DNA from 4 places in the Mucilaginibacter lutimaris genome. Region 2 is predicted to be linked to each of the others. Evidence: riboswitches for the same ligand, from Rfam matches in the RefSeq annotation. Region 2 holds a riboswitch; each other region holds the start of a gene.

Evidence for each region. Region 2 has a riboswitch for S-adenosylmethionine ahead of ACFQZI_RS09870 (peroxiredoxin). Riboswitches for the same ligand answer to the same signal wherever they lie in the genome.
Region 1: it holds a riboswitch for S-adenosylmethionine, as region 2 does, so the genes downstream of both, ACFQZI_RS05760 (SusC/RagA family TonB-linked outer membrane protein) here and ACFQZI_RS09870 (peroxiredoxin) in region 2, are expected to answer to the same signal.
Region 3: it holds a riboswitch for S-adenosylmethionine, as region 2 does, so the genes downstream of both, ACFQZI_RS08580 (O-acetylhomoserine aminocarboxypropyltransferase/cysteine synthase family protein) here and ACFQZI_RS09870 (peroxiredoxin) in region 2, are expected to answer to the same signal.
Region 4: it holds a riboswitch for S-adenosylmethionine, as region 2 does, so the genes downstream of both, ACFQZI_RS11900 (cysteine desulfurase family protein) here and ACFQZI_RS09870 (peroxiredoxin) in region 2, are expected to answer to the same signal.

Annotation. Positions count from the first base shown of each region.
Region 1 covers NZ_JBHTIA010000003.1:1,089,058-1,092,303, forward strand. The annotation lists gene ACFQZI_RS05760 (SusC/RagA family TonB-linked outer membrane protein) at 1-1,880, opposite strand, end outside; SAM riboswitch class I at 2,267-2,375, opposite strand; gene ACFQZI_RS05765 (hypothetical protein) at 2,542-2,772, opposite strand; gene ACFQZI_RS05770 (hypothetical protein) at 2,848-3,246, opposite strand, start outside.
Region 2 covers NZ_JBHTIA010000005.1:39,380-42,625, forward strand. The annotation lists gene ACFQZI_RS09865 (1,4-beta-xylanase) at 1-962, shown strand, start outside; SAM riboswitch class I at 1,152-1,267, shown strand; gene ACFQZI_RS09870 (peroxiredoxin) at 1,479-2,114, shown strand; tRNA gene ACFQZI_RS09875 (tRNA-Cys) at 2,129-2,199, shown strand; gene ACFQZI_RS09880 (DUF5996 family protein) at 2,457-3,246, shown strand, end outside.
Region 3 covers NZ_JBHTIA010000003.1:1,709,569-1,712,814, reverse strand. The annotation lists gene ACFQZI_RS08585 (trans-sulfuration enzyme family protein) at 1-867, shown strand, start outside; SAM riboswitch class I at 1,013-1,124, shown strand; gene ACFQZI_RS08580 (O-acetylhomoserine aminocarboxypropyltransferase/cysteine synthase family protein) at 1,360-2,673, shown strand; gene ACFQZI_RS08575 (homoserine O-acetyltransferase family protein) at 2,762-3,246, shown strand, end outside.
Region 4 covers NZ_JBHTIA010000008.1:89,746-92,991, reverse strand. The annotation lists gene ACFQZI_RS11905 (helix-turn-helix transcriptional regulator) at 1-407, shown strand, start outside; gene ACFQZI_RS11900 (cysteine desulfurase family protein) at 449-1,585, opposite strand; SAM riboswitch class I at 1,684-1,798, opposite strand; gene ACFQZI_RS11895 (hypothetical protein) at 2,172-2,357, shown strand; gene ACFQZI_RS11890 (hypothetical protein) at 2,377-2,502, shown strand; gene ACFQZI_RS11885 (hypothetical protein) at 2,540-2,701, shown strand; gene lpxB (lipid-A-disaccharide synthase) at 2,777-3,246, opposite strand, start outside.

The sequences.
Region 1 (3,246 bases), on a different contig from region 2:
GACAGATTATTTAAGGGCAGGGTAGAAGACCAATCGTTACGTGTAGTGAAATTCAGGAACGCGTAATCCCTGAAACCAACTTGTGCCGAAGCAAAATAGCTATACGTTTTTGTGCGTGCATAATCGTTAGATGAAACCAGCGGATCGCGCGAATTGCTTAACGTATACAGGCCCGCAACTGCCAGTTTTGGTGCAAGCTGGTAGTTACGCTCAAGTAAATTAGTTGCTATGTTACCGCCGGCTAATAGATCTATACTGAAATCTTTGTTTAACTTTTTGGTGTATTGTAAACGGCCTTCGGTATTGGTTTCGGTAATGCCGTAAGCATCCTCTTCGTACGAGCCAAATGGCGTGCCATTGGTGCCATAAGCAATGCGGCTTTTGCGGCGGTCATTAGAATAATCGGTACCTACGCGCAGGTTGGCAGATAGGCCGCTGATGATCTTATAATTTAATTCAATACTCCCGATAAGACGGTTTTTGTGTTGGCCTACTGTATTTTCGTAAGCAATAAAATATGGGTTACTATAATAGCTGTTATTCCAGTTTATATTATTACCCGCAGCATCCCGGTAGTTTTTGAGCTGATCAATATCAACCTGGCGGCCAAACCATGTAAATTGCAGCATGGTACTTGTTGCGCGCCTGCCGTATGCGCCGGGTAAGTTGTCGGCATCGTCTTTTATATAATTAGCTATAGTGGTGACGGTTAATTTGGGCGTTGGCCTAAAGGTGCCGTTAAATGAAAATGTGTTACGGCCCTGCGACGAGTTTGGTACAACCCCGGTTTGATGAAGGTTGTTATACGAGATCCTGTAGTCAAACTTTTCGTCGCTACCGGCTAAGGCCACACCGTTGTTATAGGTAACACCTGTTTTAAAGAAATCGCGCACGTTGTTAGGATGTGCTACAAATTGTGCGGGTTGCCCGTTAGAAAAGAATTGGGGTATTAGCCTACCGTCTAAGGGTGGGCCCCAGCTTTCGTCTACACCGTCATTTACACCACCTCCTTTACCATCAACGTAGCTGAATTTTCCATTCGAACCCTGGCCATATTGGTTTTGATAATCGGGGAATACTTTTAGCGTAGCAAAAGTAGTGTTTGAGTTAATGGTTATACCAAGGCCTTTGGCGCCTTTTCCTGTTTTTGTTTTAATGAGTATAACACCGGCGGCAGCACGCGAACCATATAACGCAGCAGCGTTAGGCCCCTTTAGCACGCTTACGCTCTCTATATCATCGGGGTTAATGTCTGCCAATGGGTTGGCAAAATCGCGCGAACCATTGGTGCCAAGGCGTTGTATATTATCTACTATAATACCATCAATAACAAATAATGGCTGGTTTTCGCCGGCAATAGAGGTTTCGCCCCTGATGATAATGCGGGACGAGCCCATATCTCCCTGGCTGCTGGTTACCTGCACACCAGCCACTTTTCCTGCAAATGAATTGATCAAGTTAGTTTCTTTGGCTTCAGAAAAATCCTTTGATTTTAAACCCTGCACCGCGTAACCTAACGATTTTTTGTCTTTAGATATGTTAAGTGCGGTTACCACTACCTCGTTAAGGGAATTAGGTGCGTCTTGTAAAACAATTCTTAAAGGAGTGCCATCGTTGGTAACAGTTATTTCCTTGGTTGCGAAGCCTATATACGAGATCTTTAATATATCATTCGCATTTGCTTTAATGTTGAATTTTCCTTCAACATCGGTTTGGGTGCCGTTTGTAGTTCCTTTTACGGCAATAGTAACACCCGGCAGGGGTTGCCCGTCTGAGGCAGCGGTAACTACCCCGCTAACCTGTATAGCCTGGGCGTTTGCCTGCTGTAGGGTTAAAAATAGCAGTATAACTGCCAATATGGGTTTGTAAATTTTAAACATGGTTTTGTTTTTTTGTTTGTGATAAACGGCCAATACAAGTTATAGCAAGCACACACAAGGTTGCCGAAACACCGCAAACCAGTTACTTAAATAATTTGTAGAAAATAAATGGATAATGATTTCCCCGGGGTAATTAGCAGGATGCTAACCCAGGTAAATAGTTGCTAATTAACAGCAGCAACAACACATGGCAGGCATGCGGGCAGGCAAGAACAGATCGATGCAGAAATTTACTAAGCTTAACAGGCTACTTCGTTCAATAAGGGTAATAAGTGCTTTCATATAAAATTTAACTAAATTTTAGTTCGCGGTCTAATTACCAATTAACCTCGTGGGCGCAAATGATGATATAATGATTGCCCTGGTGGCACGCAAACAATTTGCTTACATTATCTTTTCTGCATTGCTACAGATAGGAATTAGCACCTTTATACCTTTGGCGTACAGGTTGCTAAGACATCATCGGGCCTATCCCTCAGTCTTTCTTGATAATTAGTTAAGAACTATTTCGATGCAAATATAAAACATAAATATATAAAGTCTATAGTTTTTATAGAAATTATTTATTTAATGCATTTTCAATCGCTTAGGAATAAAATAGAAGAAGTTTCGAGATCAGATATTGTGAACACGGTATAGGTTCGATGCATATTACACTAAGTTACTTAGGCATTATTTCAAAATCTTCCTGGTGCGCAAACATTCTTCCCTCATGTTCCCAATTGAGTGTAAGCTTCCATTTACCTTCACTACAATTGTTTACCGGGATTTCCAATAAATTATCTTTCGAACTCTCAACCTTTATACGCAGGCAAGTGTCGGTACAGTTAACCGGCGATAGGACCGCGTTCCCCTTAACCGGGTGGTTAAAATTAAATTGTATAGTTTTCATGGGGCTTACAGATTTATAGCCCAATTTAAACCACTACTCTTATTAAAAAAATGACTATAGTCAGTTATTCAATGTTTAAAAATTAAATAGCGGTTGCTTAAGTAACATATCCTCAAAAGCTTGTAATTGCGCCCGTGCATTATCTGGTAGTAGCTGTATCTCGCTAAAAATGGTTTTGTAGTAGTTTATACCGTTTAAAAGTTGTTCTTTAAATTTAAACATTTGTTTGCTCTTCTTATCAGTTAAAGTCGCCATGCTATGCTGAATATCTTTTTGGAGATAATTCATATAAAGTTCAAGCTCTTTTATAAACATATGCGGGCGCGCGGCATTTTTTAAAATATCAAGTTTGCCATAAATATGTCCAACCATTTCATCCAACGAAAATGTTTTTTTAAAGTAGGCAAGGTTCGGCCCCGGGCAAATTGCTACAGCGGTATTCTCTTTAGGTTTGGCAATATTGTACTTGATATA
Region 2 (3,246 bases):
CAAATACCTGGTATGCCGGCCATAAATGGATGAGTGGGGCCGATTTTATACCAAGTACAGCCATTAACCAGCTGGAAATGTGGCAGGCTGATACCTTTGACCCGGCTACGATAGACCGCGAATTAGGTTATGCGCAAAGCATAGGCTTTAATACCATGCGCGTGTTCTTATACAGCCTTGCCTGGAAACAAGATAAAGCCGGTTTTAAGAAACGTGTGGACCAATACTTAACCATAGCCAACAAGCACGGCATTAAAACCATGTTTGTTTTTTTTGACGACTGCTGGAACGCTGATGCTAAAATTGGCAAACAGCCTGCGCCTAAAGTGGGTGTGCACAACTCTGGCTGGCTGCAGGATCCCGGTAACCGCCTAAACAACGCGGGCGAAACTGCAATGCTGCAAGCCTACGTTACTGATGTACTAACCGCCTTTAAGCACGATAAACGCATACTGCTTTGGGATTTATATAACGAACCGGGCAACTCTAACAAAAAGGACGCATCTATGGGCTTACTTGTAAAAGTGTTTACCTGGGCGCGCGCAGTAAACCCCGACCAGCCAATTTCTGCAGGCCTTTGGGACTGGAGTTTTGAAAAGTTAAATGCCTACCAGGCCTTAAACTCCGATATTGTGACTTATCATGATTATACCGACGAAGCATCGCATCTTAAAACCATACAATTACTAAAAAGCCATGGCAAGCCATTGATTTGTACCGAATATATGGCACGCACCCGAGGCAGCAAGTTTGCCAACGTAATGCCAATGCTAAAAAAAGAAAACGTAGGCGCACTTAACTGGGGCTTTGTAATGGGTAAAACCAATACCATCTTTGCCTGGGATAATCCTATACCTGATGGTAGCGAACCTAAGGAATGGTTCCATGATATCTTCCGTAAGGACGGTACACCTTACAAGCCCGAAGAAGTGGAGCTGATAAAGAAGCTTAACGGGAAGTAATGATCATGTAGCGATGGGTTTTATACCCATCGCTACATGTAAGGATTGATTAAAGCTTGCATAATATTGTAATACAAAATTTTCTCATTGAAATTCAATTATTTAAAGAATATTTTAAATAATAAATATTAAGTCTATAGGAATTATAGATTTAATATGTACTTTTGTGATGTAATCGTTCTTTAAACATACTTATCCAGAAAGACAGAGGGAAGGGCCCTATGATGTCTTAGCAACCTGTACAGCTTTAAGGCTTGTAAAAGGTGCTAATTCCTGCTTCGCTGCTTAGCGGAGACAGATAAGCTGATTTAATAAAAACCGAATGCTCATGAAGCGTTCTGTTTTCACCTTGAAGGCCTCTCTCTTAATCGCTTTTCCGGATAAATTACCGAAACAAAATTGAAATGTATAGCTTTATGGAGCCTCACCCAAACCCTCTCCGAAGGAGAGGGCTTAAAAAGTCTCCCCTTTCGGGGGAGATTTAGAGGGGGCTTAACAATATTAAAAACCAATATCATGAGTTTAAGACTTGGCGACGACGCCCCAAATTTTAAGGCCCAGACATCGCAGGGCGAAATTGATTTTTACGAATACCTGGGCGATAGCTGGGGTGTGCTATTCTCGCACCCGGCAGATTATACACCGGTTTGTACTACCGAGCTTGGTAAAACCGCCTCATTAAAAGATGAGTTTGAGAAACGCAATGTTAAGGTTATAGCCCTAAGTACCGACAGTGCCGAATCTCATAAGGGCTGGATAAATGACATCAACGAAACACAAAACGTTGAGGTAACATTCCCGATAATAGGCGACGAGGACCGCAAAATATCTGAGGCCTACGACATGATCCACCCGAATGCATCATTGGTAGCTACCGTTCGTTCGCTGTTCATCATTGGGCCGGATAAAAAGATAAAACTTATCATCAGCTACCCGGCATCAACCGGAAGGAACTTTCAGGAAATACTGAGGGTGATAGACAGCCTGCAACTAACCGCCTACCACAGTGTAGCAACCCCTGCCGATTGGAAAGACGGTGAGGATGTGGTAGTGCTGCCATCTATTAAAACAGAAGATATTCCGGCTAAATTCCCTAAAGGGTTTACCGAGGTGAAGCCTTATTTAAGGACGACACCACAGCCCAATAAATAGGCTATAAGAATCAAAGTCGCGTGGCCGAGAGGATAGGTGTGGGTCTGCAAAACCTTTAACGGTAGTTCGAATCTACCCGCGACGTCTAAACTGACTGACTAATAATGACTGGGCGGTGGGCTGAGGAGCTCATCGCCTTTTTTATTTATTCCGTATGGACTCACCCCGCGACGCTTCGCGCGCCACCCTCTCTCCGCTACGCGGAAAGAGGGTGGAGGAAAATAAATTTACACACCCTCTTTGCGAAGCAGAGAGGGTCGACCAGCGAAGCGTAGTCGGGGTGAGTAAACTATTGAAGAGCGATTTATACACAATCCCGTTCCCAGCTTGTATATTTACATTATGAGCAACTCTACCCACAACTGGCCTAAACTCGATTTTCATTATCTGAAAGATACCATCAACACCGTTCACCAGTGGACGCAGATGATAGGCAAGGTACGCCTCAAAAAAATGCCATGGATAAACCACTCCTGGCAGGTTACCTTGTATGTAAGCGCCACGGGTTTAACAACGGGCAGCATGCCCTACAAGGATGGTGTATTCCAGATAGACCTGGATTTTATCGACCACCAACTGCATATCATAATTAGCACTGGCCAAAAGGTAACATCTGCCCTGGGTGCCGAAACCATTGCCGGTTTTTACAACAAATTGATGCTAAACCTCAAAGCCGTTGGTGTTGAGGTAGAGATCTATGCCGTACCCAATGAACTGGAAGTTGCCATTCCTTTTGCCGAAAATACCGCGCCCTGCACGTATCATCCCGAGGGGATGAACACTATCTGGCAGGCGCTCATCAAAATCCATAACGTGTTTACCGATTTTAGGTCGGGATTTTTGGGTAAGTGCAGCCCGGTGCATTTCTTTTGGGGCGCGTTCGATTTGGCGGTTACCCGTTTCAGCGGCAGGCCGGCGCCAAAACATCCCGGCGGCGCGCCAAATATGCCCGATGATGTGATGCAGGAAGCCTACTCGCACGAGGTGAGTTCCTGCGGGTTCTGGCTGGGCGGCGAACAGTTTCCACACCCCGCTTTCTACAGTTATTGCTACCCCACGCCGGAGGCATTCAGCAAGCAGCAGGTTAGTCCGCCCGAAGCATTTTACAGCGGCGAGATGGGTGAGTTTTTAC
Region 3 (3,246 bases), on a different contig from region 2:
CAATCATTAGAACCAGGCACGCATATTATAGCGCCTGATGATATGTATCACGGCCTGCGCAATCAACTAAAGCAACTTTTTGCAGGGATATTGGAGTTTGACTTTATTGATGTGAATGATAGCGAGGTTTTACAGGCTCATATCAAACCAAACACAGGCATTATCTGGATAGAAACGCCATCTAACCCGCTTTTAAAAATCACCGATATAAAGAAGGTAGTTGCAACAGGCCGCAAGCATAACATAAAAGTGGTTTGCGATAATACTTTTGCCACACCCATTTGCCAAAACCCAATAGCTTTGGGTGCCGACCTGGTGATGCATTCCTCTACCAAATACTTTGGCGGCCACAGCGATCTGATGGGTGGGGCATTAATTACCGCTGAAAAGAATGACTGGTGGGAAAAGATCCGCAATGTGCAAACCATGGGCGGTGCAGTGCCCTCTCCTATGGATTGTTACTACCTGGTGCGCAGTATTAAAACCCTGCCTTACCGTGTTAAAGGGCATGTAAACAATGCCCAATTGCTGGCCGCGTTTTTAGAACAACACCCGGCTGTTGAACAGGTAATGTATCCCGGGCTACCATCGCACCCGCAATATGATACTGTTAAAGACCAAATGAATTTACCGGGCGCCATGATGTCGTTCACCTTAAAAGGCGGCGAGGCGCAGGCTAAAAAGGTAATTAATTCGCTTAAAGTATTTACACAGGCCACCAGCCTTGGCGGCGTAGAAAGTTTGATAGAACACCGCGCCAGTGTGGAAGGTCCGGATACAAAGACACCTTTTAACCTATTAAGGGTATCTGTTGGATTAGAGCATATTGATGATCTGATCGCCGATATGGAGCAGGCGATGCGGTAAGAAATAAATTAAAAAATACCGGTGTTTTACGTCAATATTATAATTTATTAAAAATTTAATTTGGATTGTAAATATCCTTTGCCCTATATTTGAAACATTATTTGGTAGCGATACCACACGATCAATTTTCCCTCACACGGATTTTGGTTTATAAAGAAGCGGCGAGAGATCAGGCTCAGAGAACCGCTGGCAACCCTACAAGGTGTAGAAGGTGCCAATTCCTGTCCCGGAGAATAGTTAACCGGGGGATATAAATTTTTAATCATGAAAAGTTTAACTTACGTACAACAAAACACCTTGCAGGCCCAAACGGCTACCTCTTTAGTATACAACCAATCTCATGGCTGTATTTGCATGTGTTGCTGCTGCTGTTGATTCGGTAACACGTCCCCTTTTCTGTTTCCTGAAAAATACGTGATCTGCTGAATAGGATAGTTCTATCCTGTCGTAACCCTTAAATCTTTCTAATTAAATATCCTTAATCTACAGAATATGTCTAACTTAAAATTCGAAACACTGCAACTGCATGCCGGCCAGGAAGTTGATGCAACCACAGGCGCGCGTGCTGTGCCATTATTCCAAACTACCTCATACGTTTTTAACAGTGCTGAGCATGGCGCTAATTTGTTTGCCTTAAAAGAGTTCGGTAATATATACACCCGGTTAATGAACCCTACTACCGATGTTTTTGAAAAGCGCATAGCTGCTCTTGAAGGTGGTATTGCAGCTTTGGCAACTTCATCGGGCCAGGCTGCGCAGTTCATCGCTTTAAACAATATCTTACAGGCAGGCGATAACTTTGTTACCTCTCCTTTTTTGTACGGCGGTACTTACAACCAATTCAAAGTAGCCTTTAAGCGCTTGGGTATTGAGGTGCGTTTTGCCGAGGACGATACTGCTGAGAACATCGAAAAACACATCGACGATAAAACGAAGGCCATATATACCGAAACCATTGGGAACCCGGGTTTCAACATCCCCGACTTTGAAAAGCTTGCTGCGTTAGCTAAAAAGCACGATCTGCCGTTATTTGTTGATAACACTTTCGCAGCAGGCGGCTACCTTTTCCGCCCGTTACAACATGGCGCGCACATAGTGGTTGAATCTACTACCAAATGGATCAATGGCCATGGCACCAGCATTGGCGGTGCTATAATAGATGGTGGTACCTACGATTGGGGTAATGGTAAATTCCCGCAGTTTACAGAGCCAAGCGAAGGTTATCATGGTTTAATATTTAACGATGTATTTGGTGTGAACGGCCCATTTGGGAACATCAACTTTATCATCCGTGCACGGGTTGAAGGGTTACGGGATTTCGGCCCTTCGCAATCACCATTCAATTCCTGGTTAAATATACAGGGGCTGGAAACACTTTCGCTACGGGTGCAACGCCATGTAGATAACGCGCTTGAGCTGGCCAAATGGCTGGAAAAGCACCCGCAGGTAGAATCGGTAAATTATCCGGGGCTTGAATCATCGGCTTACCATTCCCTCGCAAAAAAATATTTAAAGAATGGTTTTGGCGCGGTGTTATCATTCAAAATAAAAGGTGATAAACAATTGGCAAACAACCTTATAGACAACCTTCAACTGGTAAGCCATTTAGCCAACGTAGGCGATGCCAAAACGTTAATTATACAACCATCAGCTACTACGCATCAGCAACTGTCAGACATCGAACAGATCTCTGCCGGGGTATTGCCGGGCGTGCTGCGTGTATCTGTTGGTATTGAGCATATAGATGATATTAAAGCTGATTTTGAACAGGCCTTCGCTAAGATTGGCCGGCTGGAATTGGCATAAGAGTTTTTTAGTTTTTTTAGTTTTTAAGTGATGTTATGAGGGGGCGGTTGTTTTAGCCTGCCGTCCCCAAAATAACGAAGAGTAACAAATGAGCACACAAAGTTTTACCTATACCGGCACGTTCGAACTGGAATCCGGCAAAAAATTGCAGGGACTTACAATTGGCTTTAACACCTATGGAAGCCTTAATAAAAATCGGGATAATGTAGTGTGGGTATGCCATGCCCTCACTGCAAATTCTGATGTTTTTGACTGGTGGAAAGGTCTTTTTGGCGCGGAAGATCATTTTAATCCCGACGAGCATTTTATTGTTTGTGGCAATGTATTGGGTTCACCGTATGGTACAGTGAATCCGCTAAGTATAAACCCTGCTACGGGCCAGCCTTATTACCTGGCTTTTCCGGAGTTTACCATCCGCGATATTGTAAAAGCACATACTTTACTGGCAGACCATTTAGGTGTCGGTAATATAGAGATATTATTAGGTGGATCGTTAGGCGGTCAGCAAGCACTTGAATGGAGCATCATAGAGCCGGAACGCATCAAAAACCTGATCCTGATAGCTACCAACGC
Region 4 (3,246 bases), on a different contig from region 2:
TTTCACAAATAGAATTGCTGCTGAATTATAGCAACCGTTTTTATAACCGCCAGTTCCTTACACGCAAAACCGCGCATCATGACATTATCAGTAAAATGGATAATTATCTTGCAGAACGTTTTAAAAGTATGGCAGCCGGCATACCAACTGTTGTTGAAGTGGCGGACCACCTTCGTGTTTCACCAAGGTATCTTACAGATATGTTAAAGTCGCTTACCGGCCAAAGCACGCAACAGCATATTCATGATTTTTTAATTGAAAAGGCCAAGGAAGCTTTAAGTACCACGCAACTTACCACAGGCCAAATTGCCTATCAACTGGGGTTCGAGCATCCTCAGTCTTTTAATAAACTGTTTAAGCGTTATACCAATTTATCGCCCAACCAATTCAGAAGATCTTTTAACTAACCTCGCCGCCGCTGTAATTACCATTTAAATACACTTATATATTACGCTGCTATGGCTTTATATAAAGCCGATAACTTCTCTACAGTATGATCTATTTCCTGGGCGGTGTTAAATTTACTGAACGAGAACCTGATCGTGTTTCTTGACCCATCTGCGCCAATTGCCTTCAGCACGTGCGATGCCGAACCGGTTGAACATGCGCTGCCGCCCGATACGGAGATATTATTCTGATCCAGATACGCCAGCAGATCGCCGGTTGCATGGTTAACGGGCAGGCTTGCGCTTAATACGGTATATAAGCTTTTATCTGCAATGGCCGAATTACCATTAAAATAAACATCCCCTATCTGCTCCCGCAGTTTAGCGATCATCCTGTTTTTTAAATTTTGAATATAAACCCGGTGTTCATCAATATTGCGGTAGGCAATCTCTAAAGCTTTAGCCAGGCCTATTATTCCGTGGATATTCTCGGTACCGGCGCGTAGCTTACGCTCCTGCGAGCCGCCGTGCAATAGTTGGGATAACTGTACACCATTGCGGCAATATATAAAGCCCACGCCTTTTGGCCCGTGAAATTTATGTGCCGATGCTGCTATAAAATCCGTGTTTAGTTTAGACAGGTCGTGCCTGTAATGCCCCATGGTTTGTACCGTATCTGAGTGGAAAAGAGCGCCCCTGCTTTTACAGACCTCACCTATCAATTCAATATCGTTTAAATTACCTATTTCGTTATTGGCATGCATTACAGATACCAGCGAACGGCCGTTGGTTTTAAGCAAAGCATCCAGGTGGTTAATATCCAGGTTGCCGTGGCTATCGGTGTTTATAAAACTTAGTTGTATTTCGCCCTTAGTTTTGAGCGCTTCTAAGGTATGCAGCACCGCATGATGCTCGAAAGGGGTTGTGATAACGTGTTTTATTTGATGCGAGCGAACGCTTGACAAGATAGCGGTATTATCTGCCTCGGTGCCGCCACTGGTAAATATGATCTCGCCCGGCGTAGCATTAAGCAGGCCGGCAATAGTGGAGCGCGCCCCTTCAATGGCCTTTTTTACCTCGCGGCCGTGCTCATGATGCGATGACGGGTTGCCATAGTATTCTAATAAATAAGGGGTGATGGCTTTAAATACCTCGTTATCCAGTTGGGTGGTGGCTGCGTTATCTAAATAAATTCTCATTATGTGTCTGTTTTTAAATGTTACCAATGTTTCTTTAGTAACTTATCTCAAAAAAAGAGGACACAAAGGATAAAGCTATTTAACTTTAATGTGTGGTCATCTTATCTTTCTCCCCAATAAGTGGAGCAGGAGTTAGCACCTTTTACGCGCTTTGAAGCGGTACAGGTTGCTAAGACGTCATAGGGCCTTTCCCTCTGTCTTTCTGGATAAGTTATTAAAAGAACTATTTAATGATGCAAATATATATAATATCCTATAATGTCTATAGCTTTAATAGAATTTATTTAAAAATAATTTGAAAGTTACTATTTTCTTTCATCAGTCGCCCTCCAACCGAACGGCCTATTGTTCAAAAACGAACACTTTATACAACCGATAACCTTTCTGTTGACTATTCTTTACAACAACATGTACTCATTTTGCATACACCCTTTGCTTTATACTATTTTATTTTTTGGTTCAAAACGGCTGTTTTTAAACCTTTTAAGTTTTAATGTAAAAATAAATATGGTTGCGTGTCATTTTTTCTGGTCGGAATGAAAAGTTTGGCATTAGTTTGGAATAGTACTTATCAAACGGAGATATTATGATCGACGAAATAACTGAAACCAAGGATGGGGAGAAAGAGTGGGAAAACCCTCAAGCTCCCGAGAAAACATCCGACGCGAGAGATGAAGAGCAAATAGCAAGGCAATACAAAGAAGCGAAACGCCGACATGATAACCTTAGCGAAAACCAAAACAACGAAGACAAAGAGCAAACTAAAAACTGAAAATTTTAAATATTGGACTATGAAAACTTACCAAAAACCAGCAACCAGCAAATTAGTTAACCGTTTCGACAGAGAGTTAATGAACATTTTGATGAGCGACCTAAAAGCGCTTAAATCAAAAACCGCAACCCGCAACGCTGCATAATTAACAACTGCATACTCACAACTTTAAACATTAACCTATGAAAGCTGAATACAAACCTGCAACAAGTAAATTAGTTACCCGTTTTGATAACGAATTAAAAAACTTATTAATGGAAGACCTTAAGGCTTTCAGAGAGAGAAACCAGTTTACATCAAGCAACAAACAGAAAGCTGCCCAACAACAGTTGGTAGCCGCCTGATCAATCATATAATCTACAACATCTATTTAAAACATCCCTTTGAGACAAGTAAGGCCCGGCTTTTTAAGCAGGGCCTTATTGTTTTAAGGCATATTTTAAGATCAGCTTGGCCGTTTTGACCGATGCACCCGGTTGGCCCATCTTTTCATCAAGGACATTGTAGTCCGCAAGCATGGTATCACGATGGTGAGCATTGTGCAGCAGGTTATTTAACTCTTCGGTAATCTTTACCGCAGTACATTCTTCCTGTATCAGTTCGGTAACCACGAGCCTATCCATAATAAGATTAACCAGCGATATAAATTTTATTTTCACCAGTATACGGGCTATGCCAATGGTTAAGGCATTGCCTTTATAAACCACCACTTGCGGCACATTAAACAAAGCTGTTTCTAAAGTGGCCGTGCCCGATGCTACAACAGCAGCCTCGGCATTAGCCAATATATCGTAAGTAGCATTAAATATCACAGGGATACTTTTACCACCAAGGTATTGTGTATAGTAATCGATGTTAAACGAAGGTGCCCCTGCTATCACAAATTGAT